3 regions of the Comamonas endophytica genome follow, and region 2 is predicted to be linked to each of the others. Evidence: riboswitches for the same ligand, from Rfam matches in the RefSeq annotation. Region 2 holds a riboswitch; each other region holds the start of a gene.
The links. Region 2 has a riboswitch for cobalamin ahead of M9799_RS02015 (cobyrinic acid a,c-diamide synthase CobB). Riboswitches for the same ligand answer to the same signal wherever they lie in the genome.
Positions count from the first base shown of each region.

Region 1: another riboswitch for cobalamin. It lies ahead of cobW (cobalamin biosynthesis protein CobW); the one in region 2 lies ahead of M9799_RS02015 (cobyrinic acid a,c-diamide synthase CobB).
Region 3: another riboswitch for cobalamin. It lies ahead of M9799_RS12095 (nitrite reductase); the one in region 2 lies ahead of M9799_RS02015 (cobyrinic acid a,c-diamide synthase CobB).

Region 1 is NZ_CP106882.1:123,429-130,606, reverse strand. It holds gene cobN (cobaltochelatase subunit CobN) at 1-3,414, opposite strand, end outside; gene cobW (cobalamin biosynthesis protein CobW) at 3,414-4,472, opposite strand; cobalamin riboswitch at 4,579-4,793, opposite strand; gene M9799_RS17545 (GNAT family N-acetyltransferase) at 4,826-5,326, opposite strand; cobalamin riboswitch at 5,472-5,669, shown strand; gene M9799_RS17540 (ABC transporter substrate-binding protein) at 5,791-6,801, shown strand; gene M9799_RS17535 (FecCD family ABC transporter permease) at 6,815-7,178, shown strand, end outside.
Region 2 is NZ_CP106881.1:471,303-478,480, forward strand. It holds gene M9799_RS02005 (FecCD family ABC transporter permease) at 1-762, opposite strand, end outside; gene M9799_RS02010 (bifunctional adenosylcobinamide kinase/adenosylcobinamide-phosphate guanylyltransferase) at 823-1,383, opposite strand; gene M9799_RS02015 (cobyrinic acid a,c-diamide synthase CobB) at 1,386-2,786, opposite strand; cobalamin riboswitch at 2,920-3,157, opposite strand; gene M9799_RS02020 (DUF904 domain-containing protein) at 3,337-3,552, shown strand; gene M9799_RS02025 (cell division protein ZapA) at 3,549-3,923, shown strand; gene M9799_RS02030 (hypothetical protein) at 4,370-4,978, opposite strand; gene M9799_RS02035 (CsbD family protein) at 5,073-5,291, opposite strand; gene M9799_RS02040 (sensor domain-containing protein) at 5,639-7,178, opposite strand, start outside.
Region 3 is NZ_CP106881.1:2,662,182-2,669,359, reverse strand. It holds gene cbiE (precorrin-6y C5,15-methyltransferase (decarboxylating) subunit CbiE) at 1-262, opposite strand, end outside; gene M9799_RS12115 (cobalt-precorrin-6A reductase) at 261-1,007, shown strand; gene cobJ (precorrin-3B C(17)-methyltransferase) at 1,012-1,770, opposite strand; gene cobI (precorrin-2 C(20)-methyltransferase) at 1,781-2,518, opposite strand; gene M9799_RS12100 (precorrin-8X methylmutase) at 2,529-3,158, opposite strand; gene M9799_RS12095 (nitrite reductase) at 3,142-4,368, opposite strand; cobalamin riboswitch at 4,574-4,810, opposite strand; gene M9799_RS12090 (M20 aminoacylase family protein) at 4,889-6,067, opposite strand; gene M9799_RS12085 (Bug family tripartite tricarboxylate transporter substrate binding protein) at 6,064-7,047, opposite strand; gene M9799_RS12080 (LysR substrate-binding domain-containing protein) at 7,148-7,178, shown strand, end outside.

The DNA.
Region 1 (7,178 bases), on a different replicon from region 2:
GCCAAAGTAGAGATCGGGCTGCTGGCCGCCGAAGTGGCGCACGGCTGCCGCCATGCCGCCCTGGAACTGGTAGTAGTCGTCCGAATCCAGCAGGTCGTGCTCGCGATTGTCCTGGTTCTGCACGACCAGCTGCATCGCGCCGAGACGGCGAACGAAGGTGTCCGGCAGCGGCGTGCCGTCGTCCTGCTGGCCATAGGCATAGGCGCCCCAGTTGCGGTAGGCCGTGGCCAGATCCTCGTCGGTCTGCCAGTTGCCGCCTTCCATCAGGCCCTGCAGGCCCGCGCCATAGCTGCCGGGCTTGGCGCCGAACACGCGCAGTCCGGCCTGGTGGCGCGCCTCCTTGGCCTGCATGCCTTGGCTTTGCAGCAGCGCGGCTTCCTGCAGCACGCGTGCCCGGATCGGGTTGATGTCTTCGTCTTCCTCTTCGAGATCCGCCACCTTCTGCACCGCGGCGTCGAACAGCCGGATCACATTGGTGAAGGCATCGCGGAAGAAGCCCGACACGCGCAGCGTCACATCGACGCGCGGGCGGCCCAGCACCGCCATCGGCAGCACCTCGAAATCCACCACGCGCCAGCTGCCGTCGGCCCACTTCGGGCGCACGCCCAGCAGTGCAAAGGCCTGCGCGATATCGTCGCCGCCGGTGCGCATGGTGGCCGTGCCCCAGACCGACAGGCCCAGCGTGCGCGGGTAGTCGCCATGCTCCTGCGTGTATTTCTCGACCAGCAACTGCGCCGACTGCAGCCCCAGCGTCCAGCTGGTGGGCGTGGGCACGGCGCGCGTGTCGATGGAAAAGAAATTGCGTCCGGTGGGCAGCACATCGGGGCGCCCGCGCGTGGGCGCGCCGCTCGGGCCGGCGGGAACGAAGCGGCCTTCCAGCCCGCGGCTGAGCTGCAGGATTTCCTGCGGGCCGCAGTCCTCGAGGCGCGGGCGCAGGTCCTGCTGCACGCGCTCGAGGACCTGCAGGGTATCTGCCATGCCGCAATGGGCCGCCCTGATCTCGTCCAGCGCACGCTCCAGCCAGTCCAGCGCCAGCAGTTCCAGGCGCTCGCGCGTATCGCCCGTATGGCGCCAGGGCTGGGCATCGATCTGCGCCAGCACTTCGGGGCGCGGCCCGTTCCAGGGCGCTTCCCACGCTGCATCCAGCGGGTTGAAATCCTTGCCCAGCTGCAGGTCCCGCGCCATGGCCTGCACCAGGCTGCCGTTGGCGCCCTGGCCATTGCCCACCGGGTGCCGCGCCAGCGCCAGCAGCGTGTCGCGTGCCAGCCGCCCCGTGGGCGATTGGCCGAACACATGCAGCCCGTCGCGGATCTGGCTTTCCTTGAGCTCGCACAGATAGGCGTCGGTCCTGTTGAGCAGCAGCTGCTCCTCCTCGGCGCCGCGCGGCGCGGCCATGCCCAGATCCTGGTGCAGGTCATGCTTCACGATATGGGCAAGAATCTCGCGGCGCAGCAGCTGCGCGCGCCGGCCGTCCATGGTGATGGCCTCGTAGTATTCGTCCACCATGCGTTCGAGATCGCGCGTCGGGCCATAGCTTTCGGCGCGCGTGAGCGGCGGCATCAGATGGTCCACGATCACCGCCTGCGCGCGGCGCTTGGCCTGCGTGCCTTCGCCGGGATCGTTGACGATGAAGGGATAGAGATGCGGCATGGGCCCGAACACCAGATCGGGCCAGCAGGTATTTGACAGCGCCACGCTCTTGCCCGGCAGCCATTCGAGGTTGCCATGCTTGCCCACATGCACTATCGCATCGGCGTTCCAGTGGCTGCGCAGCCAGTGGTAGAAGGCCAGGTAGTAATGCGGCGGCACCAGGTCGGGGTCGTGGTAGCTGGCGGCGGGATCGAGCTGGTAGCCGCGCGCCGGCTGGATGCCCACGAACACCTGGCCGCAGCGCAGCCCGGCGATCATGAAGCGCCCATCTCGCACCATCGGATCGGCCTCCGGCGCGCCCCAGCGCTGCAGCACCGCCTCGCGGTTGGATTCGGGCAGGCTGGCGAAGAACGCCTGATAGCTCTGCAGCGCCAGGCTCTGCTGCGCAGGCCGCACGGCCCACGAATCCGGATCGTTGGTGATGCCCTGCTGCAGGAGCGCCATCAGCGCGTCGCCATCGGCGGGCAGCGCATCGATGGCATAGCCTTGCTGCTGCAAGGCTTGAAGTATGTGGATGACCGATGCCGGCGTATCCAGCCCCACGCCATTGCCCAGCCGGCCTTCCTTGGTGGGATAGTTGGCGAGGATCAGCGCCAGACGCTTGTCGCCATTGGCCTTGCTGCGCAGCCGGCACCAGCGCTGCGCCAGCTCCACGACGAAGGCCAGGCGCTCGGCATGCGGCTGGTATTGCACGACGTCGGACTGCGTGAGTTCGCTGCGGTGCGCGCGGCCCTTGAAGCTGATGGCACGCGTGATGATGCGGCCGTCGACCTCGGGCATGGCCACATGCATGGCGATGTCGCGCGGCTGCAGGCCGTGCGCGTCGTCGAGCCAGCTTTGCTCGTTGGCGCCGGACATGATGACCTGCAGCACCGGGATATCGCCCGCCAGCGCGTGGTCGCCCGGTGTCTCCAGGGACGACTGCGAAAACGAGGTGGTGTTGAGGATCAACGCCACATGACGCTCGGCGCACAGCTGGTGCAGCATCGCCATGCTGGCCGCGTCTTTCAGCGACAGCAGCGCCAGCGGCAGCGGGTTCATGCCGCGCGCCAGCAGTTCGCGGCTCAGCGCCTCGAACACCTGGGTGTTGCCCGACTGCAGATGCGCGCGGTAGAACGCGATCAGCACCACGGGGGCGCCGGGCAGCCATTGCAGCGGGCCGGGCTGCTGCCAGTCCTCGGCCGTGGCGGCATCGTGCGCCGGGTGGTACACGGCCACCGAAGGCAGCGGGCGCGGCGGCAGCGCCGGCTGCGTTCCGCCCAGGAAGGCCTGCCACAGATAGCGCAGCATCTCGCGCGCATTGGCTATGCCGCCCTCGCGCAGATAGCGCCACAGGGCGCGGCACTGCTCCACCTGGGCGGTGCTCTTTTGCAGCAGATTCAGGTCCTCGGTGGTATCGCCCGAGAACATCACCAGCGTGATGCCCTTGAGGCGGCAAATCTCGCGGATGCGCTCGGTGCCATAGGGCCAGTAGCTCTCGCCGCCGAGATGGTCGATGACGATCACGCGCGCATGCTGCAGCACCTCGTCCACATACAGATCGACGGAGGCCGGCTGGCGCAGGTGCATCAGATTGGCCAGGCGCAGCGTGGGCAACCGCTCACCATCCACCCCGGCGCGCAGCTGGGCGCAGGCCTCGGCCAGCAGCGCCAGCGTGGTGTCGGCCGCGCTCAGCACCACCACCTGCGCCGGCGTCTGGCCCAGGCTGGAAACAAAGGCCTCGTCATCGACGAAGCCCCCGGGCTGGACGGCAAGCAGATGCATCAGCGCGCTCCCAGGGAGGCGAGCTCGGCACGGATGCCGGCCTCGTCGAGATCATGGCCGATCAGCACCAGATGCGTCTGCGGCGTCTCGCCCGCGGCCCAGCGGCGGTCGAAATAGCTGTCGAAGCGCGTACCCACGCCATGCACCACCAGGCGCATCGGTTTGCCCGGAACCGCAACGAAGCCCTTCACGCGGTACACCTGGTGCTCCGACACGATGCGTTCGAGCGCGGCCAGCAGCCCATCGCGCTCGACCTCGGGCAGCTTCACGACGATGGAGTCGAAATCATCGTGGTCATGGTCCTCCTCGTCATGGCCATGGTGGCCCTGGCGCTCGTGGATGGTCTCCTCCGAGGCGCTGGACAATCCCAGCACCACGCCCAGATCGATGCGGCCCTGGTCCGCGGCGACGATCTTCACCTGCGCCGGCACTTCCTCGCGCACGATGGCCTCGACCTTGGCGCGGTCCTCGGCGTTAGCCAGATCGAGCTTGCTCAGCACCACCAGATCGGCCGACATCAGCTGGTCTTCGAAGAGTTCGTGCAGCGGCGATTCGTGGTCCAGATTCGGGTCCTGGCGGCGCTGGGCATCGACGGCGGCAGGGTTGGCGGCGAACTGGCCGGCAGCGGTGGCGGGCACGTCGACGACGGTGATCACGGCATCCACCGTGCAGGCGTTCTTGATCTCCGGCCAGTTGAAGGCCTGCACCAGCGGCTTGGGCAGCGCCAGGCCGCTGGTCTCGATCAGGATATGGTCTATATCCGCGCGCCGCGCGATCAGCTCGCGCATGACCGGATAGAACTCCTCCTGCACCGTGCAGCACATGCAGCCGTTGGCCAGTTCATAGAGCTGACCCGGCAGCTCCTCGCCGTTGTCGTCGCAGCCGATGCCGCAGCTGCGCAGGATGTCGCCATCGATGCCCAGCTCGCCGAATTCATTGACGATGACGGCGATGCGGCGCCCGCCCGCGTTCTCGAGGATATGGCGCAGCAGCGTGGTCTTGCCGCTGCCCAGGAAGCCGGTGACGATGGTGGCGGGAATCTTGGCGGATGGGGTCATGGGGTCTCCTGGTAGTAAAGCGCACCAGGGACGGGGACGGCATGCCAGGCGCCCGCGGGCGGGAGGCGGCCACGGGACATGAGCAGGCCGCCCACACCCCGGGGCAACGGCTGAAAGCCTACAGGTCGGTATTCTGGCTTGCCGTCACCCAGCGCACAGCACCTTCCCGGGCCGGCGCCCAGTGGCATTGCGTTGTGTCTGTCAGGCTTACAGCAGCGGGGGCTGCGCCGGAATGGCCAGGCAAATGCATGGGGTCACCGGTCTTCCCGTTTCACCCCGGCCGAGACTTCGGCGCGGGACTCCTGTACGGTGCGGGGATTATAGGAGGCGTCTTTCGACCTCTAGCGCGCAGGTCATTGGAGCGCGCATTGCATATGGATGGTCTGCCATTGTGGATCCGCATCCCGGCAGATCACCTCGAAGCCATGGCGCTGCCAGAATTCCAGGGCGCCGGGAAGGAAGGGATGGGTGTGCAGATATAGCACTTCGATGCCTTGCGCAATGGCCTGCTCCCACAGCGCCTGGAACAGCGCATCGGCAATGCCCTGGCGCCGGTATTCGGGTGCGACGAACAGACGCACCACTTCCACCACCTTCTTTGGGGAGAAATCCAGTTGCGCGAAGCGGCCGTCATAGGCGCGCCAGGCGATGGTGCCGATCAATTGGCGCGCGGGATCACAGGCGGCAAGCATCCGGCCGGTGCCGCTGGCGTAGGTCTGTTCGAAGCTTTGCAGATCCGGTGGGATGGTTTCAATATCGGCGCGTCCGGCAAACATCTGGGAGCGGGCTTGTTGGAGAAAGTCGAGAACGGGCGGGAGGGTAGGGACGGGTTCGATGTGCAGGATGCGGGACATGATGGAACTCTATGGCATTTGCGGCGCTGTAGGGGTGACACCCTTCGACAGGCTCAGGGCGAAAGGTATTACCCCGTTCGTCCTGAGCCTGTCGAAGGATGGACGTCCTGCCCTCCAACACCCCAGCAACCTCCCCCAAATCAGCTACATTAACCCCACCTCCGGTTCCGCAAGGACATGCATCGGCCCGTGCCGACACATGAGGGAATCCACGAAATGGAACTGCCCCCGCAACTGTAGGCAACGAGTGCCCCTGCACCAAGCCACTGAACGCACGTTCGGGAAGGCGCCAGGCGTGCGATGACTTGCCAGTCAGGAGACCTGCCGAGGATTAGACGATCACTGCCGGCGGGGTGTCCGGGAAGCGACCAATGGCGGGAATCCAGGCGTGCCGCAGCAGCGGCGGGCCGGGTCGTGCATGGCTGGCTTCCGGAAGCGCCCGCCTTTTCTGGAAAGATCCCTGGATGCTGCTTCGACGCCTCGCCTTCTCCCTGCTGCTGTCCGCGGCCCCGCTGGCTGCCAGCGCCACCGACTACCCCCTGCAGCTGCAAAATTGCGGCCACACCCTGAAATTCGACAAGGCTCCCGCATCCGCCGTGACCATCGGCCAGGCCGGCACCGAGATGCTCTATGCGCTGGGCCTCGGCGACAGGGTGTCCGGCACCTCGCTGTGGTTCAACGCGGTGCAGCCGCAGTTCAAGGCGATCGACGACAAGGTGCCGCGCCTGGCCGACAACGACCCGAGCTTCGAGGCCGTGATCGGCAAGCGTCCGGCGCTGGTGGTGTCGCAGTTCGAATGGATGGTGGGCAAGGAGGGCGTGGTCGGCACGCGCGAGCAGTTCCATGACCTGCGCATCGCCACCTATGCCATGCCCTCGGACTGCGAGGGCAAGAACAACCTCAGCGGCGCCGACGGCACGCGCACCGCGGCTTATGACGTCAATACGCTCTACAAGAGCATCCAGCAGCTGGCGCAGATATTCGACGTCGAGGCACGCGGCCAGGCGCTGGTGCAGGAACTCCGGCAACGCCAAGCCAAGGCCGTCACCCAGCTGCAGTCGCCCAGGCTGCGGAACATGTCGGCGGCGCTGTGGTTCTCCAGCGCGGATCTGTCCATCGACCCGTACATGGCAGGCCAGAAGGGTGTGGCCGGCTACATGCTGCAGACGCTGGGGCTGCGCAATATCGTCACTTCGGCCGAGGAATGGCCCACCGTGGGCTGGGAAACCATTGCCAAGGCCAACCCCTCGATGCTGATCATCGCGCGCATGGACCGCCGGCGCTTTCCCGCCGACGACTACCGGAAGAAGCTCGAGTTCCTGAAGAAGGACCCGGTCACGCGCCATATGGATGCGGTGAAGAACAACCGCATCGTGATCGTCGATGCCGATGCGCTGCAGGGCTCGATACGCATGGTCGATGGCATCGAGCAGATCGCGCAGGCGGCGCTCGAGCTGCAGGCGCCCGCGCGTTAAGAGCCTCACCGAAGTGCTGCGAATCCTTCTGCTGGGCGCCGCGGCGCTGGCCCTGCTGGCCGTTGCCGTGCTGCTGGGCGTGGCCATCGGCGAGACACGGCTGGCGCCAGCCACGGTCTTCCAGGTGCTGGCCAACCAGCTGCTGGGCGCCCGATACCCGGTGGATCCCATCGACCAGGGCATCGTCTGGAACTACCGGCTGGCGCGCGCGCTGGTGGCGGCCAGCTGCGGCGCGGGCCTGGCGATCTCGGGCGTGATCCTGCAGTCGCTCTTGCGCAACGCCTTGGCCGAGCCCTATCTGCTGGGCATCTCCGCCGGCGCCTCGACGGGGGCGGTGCTGGTGTCGGTGGCGGGCCTGGGCGCGGGCGCAGTGTCGA
Region 2 (7,178 bases):
CGGCGCGGCCAGGCCGACAAAGGCAATCAGCCCGCATTGCGCCACCGCCGTGCCGGTGGCCAGCGCCAGCAGCGCGATCAGCAGCAGGCGCAGCGGCGCCAGCGGCAGCCCCAGGCTCTGCGCCGTGGCTTCGCCCAGCGCCAGGCCGTCCAGCACGCGCGCCAGCGACCAGGCGGCAAGCAGCACGGCGACCAGCACGGCGGCCATCAGCGCGCAGGCGCTCCAGCCCACGAAGGCGGTGCTGCCCAGCATGAACGACTGCATGGCCTGCATGATTGCAGGATTGAGCAGCAAGACCATCGACGCCGCCGCGCCCAGCACCACGCCGACCACCACGCCGGCCAGCAGCAGCCGCAGCGTGTCGTGCGCGCCCCGTGCCAGCACCAGCGTCAGCAGCGCCGCGCCCGCGGCGCCGGCAAAGGCCGCGCCGGTGATGCCCAGGCGCAGCAAGCCCTGCAGCGCGAAGGGCGAGGCGCCCAGCGCCGCCATGGCCAGCGCCACGCCCAGCGAGGCGCCCGAGGCGCTGCCCAGCAGATAGGGATCGGCCAGCGGATTGCGGAATACCCCCTGCGCCACGGCACCCGCCAGCCCCAGCAGCGCGCCAGCCAGCCAGGCGCCCAGCGTGCGCGGCAGGCGGATGTCGCGCACGATCTGCCAGGCCAGCGGATCGCCCTGGTCGCCCCATCCCTCCCAGCCGCTGCTGCCCAGCCCGGCGCCCAGCGCCATCAGCGCCCCGCTGCCCAGCAGCAACGCAAGCGCCATCCAGGCCGGATGCAAGCCTTGCTTTTCCACTTCATGTAAGCTGGTTTCAGCGGTCATCAGTCAAGGGCTCTTGAGGACCAGGGGCAAGCCCGCGCACATCAAAGTGGCATGGCTGCAGACAGCGGCCACCTGCTGGTTGAGCATGCCCAGCGCATCGACAAACGCGCGCACCTCGCGGCCCAGCGGAATCACGCCCAGGCCGATCTCGTTGCCCACCAGCACCACCGGGCCCGGCGCCTCGGCCAGCGCGGCCAGGAAACCCGCGCGCTGCGCCGCCCAATCCTGACTCCGCGGCGGCTGGCCCGGCATGGGCATCATCCAGTTGGTGAGCCACATGGTCAGGCAGTCGATGACCAGCAGGCAGCCCGGCTGGCTGTGCGCGCGCACCGCGCCCGCCAGGTCCAGCGGCACTTCCAGCGTGCGCATTCCCGGCACGCGCTCGGCACGGTCATGCTGGTGGCGTTCGATGCGCGCGCGCATCTCCTCGTCCCATGCCAGGCCCGTGGCCAGCAGGCAGGCGCTGTGGGCGGGCGACTCCAGCAGCCAGGCCTGGGCCAATGCCTCGGCGCGGCGCGACTTGCCGCTCTTTTGCCCGCCCAGGATCAATTCGCTGCGCGCCATGCTCATGTGTCCTCCCTGTGATCGTCCAGCGCCTGGCGCGCGCCCAGCAGCGCCGCCACCGCGCGCGGGTGCGAGGCGAACCAGGCGTGGAAGAAGCTCGCATGCAGGCTGCCGTGGCGATAGAGCCATTCCCCGCTTTCGGCGCCCGCATCCGCATCGGGTCGGCGGCTGCGGCCCAGCACCTGCGCGCCACTCTCGAGCCGCGCATAGTGGAAGCTGTGGCCGCGCAGCAGCCCCCAGGGCGTGGACAGCTGCTGCATGCCCAACCCTGCCAGGCGCTTTTGCATCTGCGCCCGGCCCGGCATCAGCCCCCACAGCGGCGTCCACTGGCCGTCGCTCCCGGCAATGCCTTCGCACAGCGCCAGCATGCCGCCGCACTCGGCCCAGATCGCCCTGCCCGCTTCCCAGTGCGCACGGATGTCGGCCTGCACCGCGCCCTGCGCCGCAAGCTGCGCGGCATGCAGTTCGGGGTAGCCTCCGGGCAGCCACAGCGCATCGCACGCCGGCAGCCTCTCGCCAGCCAGCGGCGAGAAAAAGCGCAGCTGCGCACCCATGGCCCGCAGGCATTCCAGATTGGCGGGATAGACGAAGCTGAAGGCCGCATCGCGCGCCACGGCCACCACCCGGCCGTCGAGCCAGGGGCCCAGCGCTTCGGGCTGGCCTGCCTCGGCTGCCGGTGCCGGCGGCGCAAATTCCACCGTCCATTGCTGCCAGTCCTGCCAGCTGCGCTGGCCCAGCGCCGTGGCCTCGAGCGCATCGGCAGCGGAGTCGAGCCGCTGCATGCCGTCCGCGAGTTCCTGCGCTGCCACCAGGCCCAGGTGGCGCTGGGGCAGCAGCGCCGTGCCCGCATCGGCGGCAATGCGCTGCACCGCGCCCAGCCAATGGCTGTCGGCATGCACCCCGGCCTGCAGCAGCTGCGCATGGCGCGCGCTGGCCACGCGGTTGGCCAGCACGCCGGCCCAGCGCAGGCCCGGCTGGAAATGCTGCAGCCCGTAGGCCACGGCGCCCAGCGTGGCGGCCATGCCGCCGGCATCGATCACCGCCAGCACCGGGATGCCGAAGCGGCGCGCGAGATCCGCGGCACTGGGGCTGCCGTCATAGAGCCCCATCACGCCCTCGATGAGGATCAGATCGGCAGACAGCGCCGCCGCGTGCAGCCGCGCGCGCGCATCGGCCTCGCCTGTCATCCACAGGTCCAGCGAATGCACCGGGGCGCCGCTGGCCAGCTGGTGCCAGTGCGGGTCGAGATAGTCGGGCCCGCATTTGAAGACCTGCACGCGCCGCCCCTGGCGCGCATGCAGGCGCGCGAGCGCCGCCGTCAGCGTGGTCTTGCCTTGGCCCGAGGCAGGCGCGGTGATCAGCAATGCGGGGCAGCGCGCGGGCGTCATGGTGCGCTGCTCCATGGCAGGCTGGCGACAGCCAGGGCGCGGCGGCGCACGACGCCGTGAACAGGGTGAAGCATGAGTATCAACGTGAAGCCACCCGGCGCCGACCTCCCCGTCGGCAATGGGTTCCAGCAATCCGCGATGCAGGCATGGCGGATGCACTTCGTTGGCCGGTATCCGGGCTGGGCGGAGCGAAGCTCTTGCAGGCCTTCCCAGCGCGATGCCAGTGGCCGGTGAAGAAGAGCCGAGCGGGCAAACGCTCATCCGCTGACCGTTGCGGGGGCAGCGCAGGCACGAAAGCGGCGCCCGCGCGCCGCATCCTCCCTGCTTCCCGTTGAACTATGCATCCTGGAGGCGGACGCATGAGCACCAACGCCGGCCATTGTAGCCGCGAGTGGCGTCGGTGCGGCCCTGGCTGCCGATTCATGCCAGCCACGCAGGACCCAAGTTGGCGAGCACTTGCATGCTTCCGAGGCTGTAGGACAAAGCATATTCCACACGCCCGCAGGCCGGAGGAACGCTTTTTTACGCCTATCTCCAGCCGGCAAGTTCTACAATTGGACCTCCTATGTCTGCCCCGTCCCCCCTCGACCTCATATCCGACCGCGTGGAGCGACTTCTGTTGCGCCACGAGGAGCTTCAGCGCACCAATGCCCTGCTGGCCGAACAGGTCGCGGCCCTGACCCAGGAACGCGATTCGCTGCGCTCGCGGCTGAGCGCCGCGCGTGCCCGTGTCGATGCCCTGATCGAGCGCCTGCCCAGCAATGAAAAGGCCGGCACATGAAGCAGCTTGACGTGCAGATCCTGCATCAGAACTATCTCCTGACCTGCCCCGAGGGACACGAGGAACGCCTGCTCGAGGCCGTGGCCCGTGTCAACGACACTATGGCCCGCATTCGCGACGCCGGCAAGGTGCGTTCGCGTGAACGCGTGGCGGTATTGACCGCGCTCAACATGGCTTTCGACATCGTCACGGCAGAGCGCATGCCAGCTCCTGCTCCCGTTGTCGCCGAGCCGGTGGCGGTCGAGACGACTGCTGCCGAAGACGCCTTGGTGCAGGCGGCCATGATCCAGCAGCAGGAAGACGCGCAGCGCATCGTGGCTCTGCTCGAGCGCCTTGACCAGGCGCTTGAAGACGATCCGCAACTGCTGTAAAAATTTGCGCCTGCGGCGGCGAGCTTGGCGCATCCACATTACAATGAAGTCGTCTGCAAATCTGCTGGGCTTTATATTTCCTTGAACCAATGCTCATTGAGCCCGGGCTTGGTACATCGCTTGGTGAGCGTGATCGTCTCGCGTCAGATGAACCCAACGTCAAGCTGCCCTTGCCCACCTGAACCCCGGTTCAGGATGCCGGTCTGGTGGAATTTGCAGACACCCAATTTCCCTGACGGGCCGTGCATTGCACGGCCCGTTTTCATTGGCTTGCCGCTCCATGCACGTGGGCTTTTCGCGGTCCCGGCAGGCATCCGCAGCCATCACCCCCCTGCCGCGCCGCAGCAAGCGCAGCGGGGTGCATACGCAAGAAAGCCGCAATCGCGCCCTGCGCGACTGCGGCTTGAAGCAGCGGATTCAGGCCCCGCTGCGCATCAGCTCGGGATTTATTGGCCGTGAATGCGCTTGGCGTCGGCCACGCACTTGTCCTTGACGTCACCGCTCAGTGCATCGCAACGCTCGCGGGCGGCCTTGTATTCGGCTTCGCGCACTTTTTCCTGGCTGGCGTCGCGGCGCGCTTCGGGAGCCGTGGTAGTGCCGCGCTGGGTTGCAGCCGGCATGGCCGCAGTGCCGGCGTTGCCCATGGGGCCCACGTTGCCGGAAGTGTTCATCTTGGCAGCTTCCGTGGCCTTGACGTGCGCCGCCTTGGCGTCCTTTTCGCAGACGTCCTTGGCATTGCCCTTCAGGTCATCGCACTTTTCCTTGGCCACATCGTATTCGGCATCGGCCTTGGCCTTGGCGATATTGTGGCGGTTGCGCTCGCTGGCATCGGCGCGGTACTCGAGTTCGGCCTCGGCCACCTTTTCACGGCCCTTGGCCTCCTTCTCGCAGACATCCTTGGCATTGCCGGACAGGGTGTCGCACTGGGCCTTGGCAGCCTTGTAGTCGGCGCTGATCTGGTCTTTGGCGGCCTTGTGCTCGGCAGGCGTGGCGGCGAATACCGAAGACATGCAGGCAACGGCAGCGATGGCGGTGAGTTTTTGTTTGAAGTTCATGATTATCTCCTTGTGATCATGACAGGCAGGGAATATGCATTCAAGCTTTGAATGCACCCTTGATGCCTGGCACGGAATATGTCGAAAAAGACCGTTATTCGTCGAAACGGAAATCGGGATTGCGCTGTTGCCAGTCGCGCAGCTGGGTCTCGGCCTCTTCCTTGGCCACTCCCTGGCGCTCCTGGATCCTGCCGATGAATTGGTCGCGCTTGCCGGCAACGACATCAAGGTCGTCATCGGTAAGCTTGCCCCATTGCTCGCGGATCTTGCCCTTGAATTGTTTCCAGTTTCCTGAAACTCGATCTTCGTTCATACAAAATCCTTTTTATCTACGCGGTTCTGAAGCACAGCCCGCTGAATTGAAAACACATTCACCCGAAAGCGAGATGTGCATTCAATGTATTCCGCAGTGCAATTGGCAGATGTGGGATATGAAGTTTTATGCCAGTCGGCTTTCACCTACACTCGCAACAAAGCATATAAATCAATTGTTTTTGATTATCAAATAGCAGAAACCGATAAATCAGGATAATAGAATCCCGTTGGATGGCCCTGTCGCTCCGGCAGTGCTCTGCTCAGGGACAGCCGCCCGCGGCGCTGCATCAGGCCGCGCCAGGCGAATGCGGCGCCGCGTGGCAAAGGCCCTGCGGCGGCTGGACGCTACTGGCGTTCCGGGCTGCCGCTTTGCAGGCGCAGGGCGGAGTCGGCCACCACGCCGCAGTGCCAGTCGTCTTCCTGCAGCACACCCATTTCACGCATGCGGGCGTCGAAAGCCTCGGCCGGCAAACCGGGCGAACACAGGAATCCCTGGAAGAACTGGCATTGCAGCGACTGCAGACAATCGCGCTGCGCGCTGGTCTCCACGCCCTCGGCGACGACCTCCGTGCCCAGCGCCTTGCCCATGCTGATGATCGCGCTGACGATGGCCCGGTCGCCCGGGTCCTGCGGCAGGCCGCGCACGAAGGACTGGTCGATCTTGATCTTGGCGATCGGCAGTTTCTTGAGATAGCCCAGGCTGGAATAACCGGTGCCGAAATCATCGATCACCAGCCCCACGCCCAGCTCGGCGATGGAGCGCACGCGTGCCGCCATCTCGTGGGCATCCTGCAGCAGGATGCTTTCCGTCAGCTCCAGCTCCAGCAGGTGCGCCTGCAGGCCGTGGCGCGACAGCAGCTGCTGCAGCCGCTCGACGAAGTCGGGCTGGCGGAACTCCAGCGCCGAGACATTGACCGACACCTTCAGCGGCCGCCCCCCAACGCTCCAGCGCACGGCTTCGCAAATCGATTGCTCGAGCACCCAGGCGCCCAGCGTCACGATGTAGCCCGACTCCTCCGCCATGGGGATGAACACGCCGGGCGAGACCATGCCGAATTCGGGATCGTTCCAGCGCAGCAGGGCCTCGGCCCCGACGATGCGGTTGCTGCCTATATGCACCTGCGGCTGGAAATAGACCGCCATGCGGCCGTGCTCCAGCGCCTGGCGCATCGCATGCTCGAGCTTCATGCGCGACAGCAGGCCGGAGTTCATCTGCGGCTGGTAGAAGCTGTAATGCCCGCGGCCGCGCTCCTTGACCCGGTACATCGCGGTATCGGCCTGCATGATGAGCTCGTCGAGCGTATGGCCGTGGTGGGGGTACTGGGACACGCCGATGCTGCACTGCACCGAGAAACCCAGCCCATCCAGCAGGAAGGGACGCAGCATCTCGCGCAGGATGCGCTGCGCCACGCTGGCCGCCAGGGTTTCGTCGCAGCCCTCGAGGTAGAGCACGAATTCGTCGCCGCCCAGTCGGCAGAGCATGTCGGCCGCGCGCAGGCAGCCCTGCAGCCGCTCGGCCACCAGCTTCAGCACGCGGTCGCCAAACTGGTGGCCCAGCGAATCGTTGATGATCTTGAAACGGTCGAGGTCGATGAACAGGATCGCGAACACCTCATGGCCGTCCGCCGCGCGCGCCAGCGCCCGCTCCACATGGGCGGACAGGCACAGGCGGTTGGGCAGGCCCGTGAGGGCGTCGCTGAAGGCCAGCTCCTCGATGCGCTGCTGCGCCTGGCGCTGCTGCGTCAGGTCGCGCATGAAGCCAATGGTCTGGAAGACCATGTCCTGCGCATCGCGCAGCGCCACCCACGACAGCCGTACGGCGCAGCGCTGCTGCCCGCCCTGCTCGAGCCACAGGTTGCCCTGCCAGAAGCCGCCGCCGCGCCAT
Region 3 (7,178 bases), 1.5 Mb from region 2:
CCAGCGACGTGCCCGCGCCGAAATGAAAGGGATCGCCCGACACCAGCACCGCGACGCGCGCCTGATGGCGCAGCTGCAGCACCGGCGCGGCGCTGAAGGGCACGGGCCAGGCCTGGCCGCGCGCGCCGACCCCGGCCAGCGCGAGGTGGCGCGGGCTGCCGAACACCACGCTGGCCGCATCGAGATCGCGCCGGGCGGCGGCGCTCAGGGCCTCCAGGCCGGATGGATGAATACCAATGATTGAAAGCCACGCATCGGCCATGCCACAGGTTCTCCTCTTAGGGGGCACGCTGGATGCCCATGTTCTGTCGACGCTGCTGCAGGCCGCGGGCGTGCGCGCCATCTATTCCTATGCGGGCGTGACGCAGACGCGCCGCACCCCGGCGCTGCCCACGCGCGTCGGCGGCTTTGGCGGCGTCGAGGGGTTGGTGCAGTATCTGCGGGAGCAGCGCATCACGCAGGTGATCGACGCCACCCACCCCTTTGCCGCGCAGATGAGCCGCAACGCCATCGGCGCCTGCGCAGCGCTGGGCATTCCCCTGCTGGCCATGGAGCGCCCGGCCTGGCAGGCCCAGCCCGGCGACCAGTGGCAGCATGTGCCCGACATGGCGGCCGCGGCCGAGGCACTGGCCCCGCATATGCAGCGTGTGTTTCTGGCCATCGGCCGCAAGCAGCTGGCGGCATTTGCACCGCAGGCCGCGCCGCGGCGCTTCGTGCTGCGCATCATCGACAAGACCGGCGAGCCCCTGCCCCTGCCCGCATCGAGCTACGAACTGCTGATCGCGCGCGGGCCGTTCGCACTGGCCGACGAACGTGCCCTGCTGCAGCGCCATGCGATCGACTGCATCGTCAGCAAGAACGCCGGCGGCGCCGACACCTACGCCAAGATCGGGGCCGCGCGCGAACTGGGCGTTCCGGTCGTGATGGTGGACCGCCCGCAGCTGCCCGCGCGCCTGCGCTGCGAAACGCCGCAGCAGGCCATGCAGTGGCTGGCCGGCCAGCGCTGAGGGTTCAAGCATCGGGATAGCTGCGCGGCGTGTAGACATGGCGCCCCACCCTGCGCGTCAGGCTGCTGCCGACGATCACCACCGTGCGCATGTCGGCCATATCGGCTTGCACCTGCGCCAGCGGCAGCACGTCGAGCGTCTCGTCGGCCCGGCTGACATTGCGCGCGAAGCAGACCAGCCGCCCGGGCTCGCACTCCTGCTGCAGCACCCGCAGCGCGCGCGCGAAGCCCTCGGGCCGCGACCTGGAGCAGGGGTTGTAGAACGCCATGGCGAAATCCGCCTGCGCCGCCAGGCGGATGCGCCGCTCGATCACGGCGGCCGGCTTGAGGTTGTCCGACAGGTTGATGGTGCAGAAGTCATGCCCCAGCGGCGCGCCCAGGCGCGCGGCCGCGGCCAGCATGGCGGTGATGCCGGGCTGCACCTCGATATCGACCGCAGCCCAGCGCTGGCGCTGCTCCGGCGTGGCCATGTCCAGCACCTCGAATACCGCGCTGGCCATCGCGAACACCCCCGGGTCGCCCGAGGACAGCATCAGCACCTGGCGCCCGCTGGCCGCCAGATCCAGCGCCTGCCGCGCGCGCCCGAGTTCCTCGCGGTTGTCGCTGGCATGCAGCCGCAAATGATCCATGCCGGCCAGCCGCTCTACATAGGGAAAATAGCCAAAGGCATCGGTGGCCGCGGCAATGCTGGCGCGCACCTGGTCGGTGACCAGCGCGGCATCGCCGGGGCCCAGGCCCACGACAGTCAGGCGTCCAGTCGTCATGCGTCGCGCCTCACATGTCATTGGCCGGGCGCCGGCCCTGGCCGTGCACGATCACGATGGAGAAATACGGACAGCGCTCGGGCGCCGCATGCAGCGGCATGACCTGCTGGTCGGCCATGGTGCCGTTGATCACCAGCCAGGCCTGCGCAAGCTTGCCCTGCTCGGCCAGCAGCGCGCGGATGCGCCCCAGGTGGCGGCCGACCTTCATGATGACCAGCGCGTCGGAGCGCGCAATGTGCTCGCGCAGCGGCGCGTCGGGCAGCGTCGCCGGCAGCACGCTCAGCACATCGTCGCCCCAGGTGACGGGAATGCCCGTCGCATGCCAGCAGCCGACCATGCCCGGAATGCCGGCCAGCACCTCCACCTCCGCCCCCGCCTGGCGCAGCCGCACATACAGGTGCATGAACGAGCCATAGAGAAAGGGGTCACCCTCGCACAGCACGATCACGTCTTCGCCCTGCGCCAGCTGCGTCAGCCGCGTCTGCCAGTCGAGATAGAAATCCGACAGCTGCGCGATGTAGCGCGGGTCGTCGTGCGGAATCTCGGTCGTGAGCGGGTACTCCATCGGGTACTCCGTCACTTCGGCATGCAGCATGCCGTTCACGAGCTGCCGTGCCTTGCCCGGGTGGCCGCGCTTGCGGAAATAGGCGACCTGGCGCGCATTGCGCAGCAGCCGGTCGGCCTTCACGCTCATCAGTTCGGGATCGCCCGGGCCCAGCCCGACGCAGATGATCTTGCCGCGGTTCATGCGCTGCTCCTCACTCGGCCGGCGAGGCCAGCGCATTGACCGCGGCGACGGTGATGGCCGAGCCGCCCAGGCGCCCCTGCACGATGGCAAAGGGAATGCGCCCCCACTCGCGCAACGCGTCCTTGGACTCCGCCGCGCCGACGAAACCCACCGGGCAGCCGATGATCGCCGCGGGGCGCGGGCAGGCCGGGTCCTCGAGCATGTTGAGCAGATGGAACAGCGCCGTCGGGGCATTGCCGATGGCCACCACCGCGCCACCGAGCCGGTCGCGCCACAGCTCCAGCGCCGCGGCGCTGCGCGTGTTGCCGATCAGCGCCGCCAGCGCCGGTACATGCGGGTCCTGCAGCGTGCAGACCACCTCGTTGCCGGCCGGCAGGCGCTTGCGCGTGATGCCTTCGCTGACCATGCGCGCATCGCAGAGGATGGGCGCGCCGCGCTGCAGCGCGGCCTCGGCGGCGGCGGCGAAATCGGGCGAGAAATGGATATGCGCGGCCAGCTCCACCATGCCCGCGGCATGGATCATGCGCACCGCCACGCGCTCTTCCAGCGGAGTGAAGCGCGCCAGATCGGCCTCGCTGCGGATGATGCGAAAGGATTGCCGGTAAATCTCTTCACCGCGCGTTTCATAGGTATGGGTCATGGAGCAGTCTTGTTATCTCCGCTGGCGCTCTGTCGGCAGCCACGGAGGAAATCGGGGTGCGGGGCGCATTGCCGCGGCTGATATGCAGCAGCGCCTTGCCACCGGCATCGGGGCCCGCGCAAAGCACGGCCGAGGCTTCGGCAGGCAGCGCGCAGAACTTGGCGCAGCCGCTGACATGCAGATGCCGGTGGCGCGGCACATCGCCGGCAAGCGCCAGTGCCAGGGTTTGCGCTGCCACCAGGCCCTGGGTGCAGCGCGGCGCGCCGGTGCAGGCGGACACGCGCAGGCGCGCGTCATCGGGACGGGTGATCCAGTGCGCAGCATCCAGCGGGGTGATGGCGCGATCGGCCAGCAGCAGCGAACGCCAGGGCGTGACGCGCAGTTCGGCATCCGCGGGCAGTTGCCTTGCCAGCTCCTGCATGGCCGCGGCATCGATGCGGCCCAGCGGCGCGCCCAGCACCTGGCCATGGGCGGCATGCGGGCCGGGGAGCAAGGGATCGGCGCGCTGCATCAGCGCCGCGTGCAACGGCGCCCCTACCTGCGGCGTGCGCTGGGCCAGCAATCCGCGCAAGCGCGTGGGCGCGGGCGCCGTCGTCATGCGTTCGCGCGCAAACCAGAGAGCCAGCTGCACGGCGGCATCCACGGCCTCTTCGGCGCGCGCAAAGCCATGCCATTGCGCCGTACCGCCCAACGCCAGGCCGTAACCCGCATCTTGGTCCACCCAGAGCTGAAGGTCCGCGCCAATGCTCTGCATGCGCCGCGCCGGATCGTCCACCAGCAGCCCGAATTTGCTGGGCAGCGCCTGCAGGCCGGCACGCGCCAACGCCGCCGGGCTCAGGTGTTCGATCGCGGCCTGCGACAACTGCCGCGCCAGCGCATGGGTGGCATCACCGCGCCGGTACAGGGCCGTGCAATGCACCGCCGGCGCGAGATCGGCATCGGCGTCGGCAGGCACCAGCCCGGCCTCGATCAGCCGTGCGCGCACGACCGGCAGCTGCGCCGTGCCCACGCCGCGCAGCTGCACATTGCCCAGCCGCGTCAGTTCGATCTGCGGATGCGCATGCGCCAGCGCCGATACCGCCAGCACGCGCCACTGCGCGGCGCTGACGGCCGCGCAGTGCGGACGCACGCGCACGATCCAGCCGTCCTGCGCGCGCATGGGCTGCCAGGCAGTGGGGCACCAGCCCTGGACCTGGATGGACTGCGTCATGGGGAAATGGGCGCGCCGTGCGGCGTATCGACGCCCGGCGCAGGTCCTGCCCATGCGGACGGACAGCCAGATGCTTGCTGCATGCAAAATCAATCGTCAGTCGGGCCGCTTCCCGGGCCGGATGGATGAATAGTGCAGAGGGAGAGAAATCGAGGGGCGCGGCTGCGGGCAGCCGGTCACCAGGCTACTGCATTCCCGCTGCGCCTTGGGTTCACACCAGGCCGGTCTCCGGACTCGCAGAGCTCAACCCGGGGGCCGAAGCCTCGACACGCCTTCCCGCTTGCGCAGTGGCTGCCCGGGCCGTGGGGCCGGGGCGTGCATCGAGGCACTCTGATTACCGTTGCGGGTGCAGTGCAGGCTTTGTGGCATGTCCACGCACCTGCTTCCCGTTTCATTCCAGGCGCGCAATGCGCCATGGAACACCTGTGATCGGGGCGGATTTTACGCGATGTCGGCAGCTTGCGCCCGGCGCGGCCGGCGAGGCGCGGCCGGCGAGGCGCGGCCGGCTAGGCGCGGGAGCTCAGCGCAGGAAGCGTTCGGCCAGCTGGCTCCAGAAAGCCGCGCCATAGGGAAGGTTGACGTCGTTGAAGTCGTACCTGGGGTTGTGCAGGCCGCGCCCGCCATCCGCGGGGCCGTTGCCGATGCGCACCAGCGCGCCCGGGCAGCGCTGCAGCATGTACGCGAAGTCCTCGCTGCCCATGAGGCGCGGGAAGTCGCGTTCCACGCCCTCCTCGCCCACCAGATCGGCCGCCACCTGCGCCGCCAGCTCCACGGCAGCGGCGTCGTTCACCACCACCGGGTAGCCCTCGACATAGTCGATCTCCGCGCGGCAGCCATGCCCCTCGGCCACGCCCGCGATCAGCGCGCAGATGCGCTCCTTGAGCAGCGCGCGCATTTCCGGGGAGAACGAGCGCACGCTGATGCCGATCTCGGCCTCGGCCGGGATCACGTTGAGCGCATCGCCGGCGCGCAGCCGGCCCACGGTGACCACCGCCGATTCCGCCGGATCGACATTGCGCGCCACCACGGTCTGCAAGGCGGTGACGATGGCCGCTGCCGCGACCAGCGGATCCACGGCCAGGTGCGGGCGCGCCGCATGGCCGCCGACGCCGATGATCTTCACGAACACCCGGTCGCCCGCGGCCATGAAGGCGCCGCTGCGCAGCAGAAACCGTCCTTGGGGAATGCCGGGATGGTTGTGCATCGCGTAGACCGCATCGCAGGGGAAGCGCTCGAACAGGCCGGCATCGACCATGGCCTTGCCGCCGCTGTCGAAGCCGCGCTCCTCGGCCGGCTGGAAGATCAGGTGCAGCGTGCCGCTGAAGCGGCGCTGGCGCGCCAGGTACCTGGCCGCGCCCAGCAGCATCGTCATGTGGCCGTCATGGCCGCAGGCATGCATGCGGCCCGGAACGCAGCTCGCGTGCGCCGCGCCCGTGGCCTCCTCGATGGGCAGCGCATCCATGTCGGCGCGGATGCCCAGGCGGCGCGCGCCCTCCCCCACGCGCAGCGTGCCGACCAGGCCGGTGCCGCCAAGGCCGCGCGTGACCTCGTAACCCCATTCCTGCAGCTTGCCGGCGATGAAATCGGAGGTCCCATGCTCGGCAAAGGCCAGCTCGGGATGGCGGTGCAGATGGCGGCGGATGGCGACCAGCTCCTGCTCGTAGGGCAGCAGCTGCTCGATGCGGGTGTACTGGGTCATTCGAGAACGATGTTGTTGGCCTTGGCGATGCGCTGGTAGAACTTGATGCGCTCGGCAATCTCCGCGCGGTAGGCCTGCGGCGTGACGTCTTCGGGGACCATCATGCCCTTTTCCACCCAGGTGGCCTGGGTCGCCGGGTCCTGCAGCACCTTGCGCGTGGCCTGGTACAGGCGCTCGATGATCGCCGGGGGCGTGTTGGCGGGCGCGGCCAGGCCGGTCCAGGAGGTCAGGTTCAAGTCGGGCAGCTTGAGTTCGGCAAAGGTCGGCACGTCGGGCAGCTGCGGCACGCGCTGCGGCGCGGCCACGGCCAGCGCGCGCAGCTTGCCGTTGCGGATGTTGCCCAGGTTCGACGACAGGTTGTTCCAGGTCAGCTGCACCTGCCCGGCGATCAGGTCGGTCACCGCCACGCCGGCGCCGCGGTACGGGATGTGCGTCATCGGCAGCTTCGCCTGGGTCTTCAGCAGTTCCATGCTCAGGTGCGAGACCGAGCCGGTGCCGGCACTGGCGTAGTTCAGCTTGCCGGGGTTGGCCTGGGCATATTTGACGAGTTCCGCGAAGCTGCGCACCGGCAGGTCGGCGTTGACCAGCAGCACGTTCGCCAGCCGATCGATCAGCGTGATCGGCGCGAAATCCTTGACCGCGTCGTAAGGCAGGTTCGGGTTCACCGCCGGGTTCACGACATGGGTGCTCTGCGAGGTCACGACCAGCGTGTAGCCATCGGGGCGCGCCTTGGCCACATGGACCGAGCCCATGGTGCCTCCGGCGCCGCCCTTGTTGTCGACGACCACCGGCACGCCCAGCTCGCGGCTCAGGCGGTCGGCCATCAGCCGGCCCGAATTGTCGACCGAGCCGCCCGGCGTGAACGGCACGACCAGCGTGATCGGCTTGGAAGGATATGCGGCTTGGGCATGTGCTGCCGCCAGCGGCGCCAGGGTGCCGGCTGCCGCCAGGCTTACGAATTCGCGTCGGTTGAATTGCATGGGTTTGCCTCGATGAAGATGGCGCGATGGTATGAACGCCGCAGCGCGCCGGCAAACGACAATTTCATCCAGAGCGATGACATGATGTAATCGCCGCATCATGAAGATCCATTCCCCCTCGCTGGTCGAGC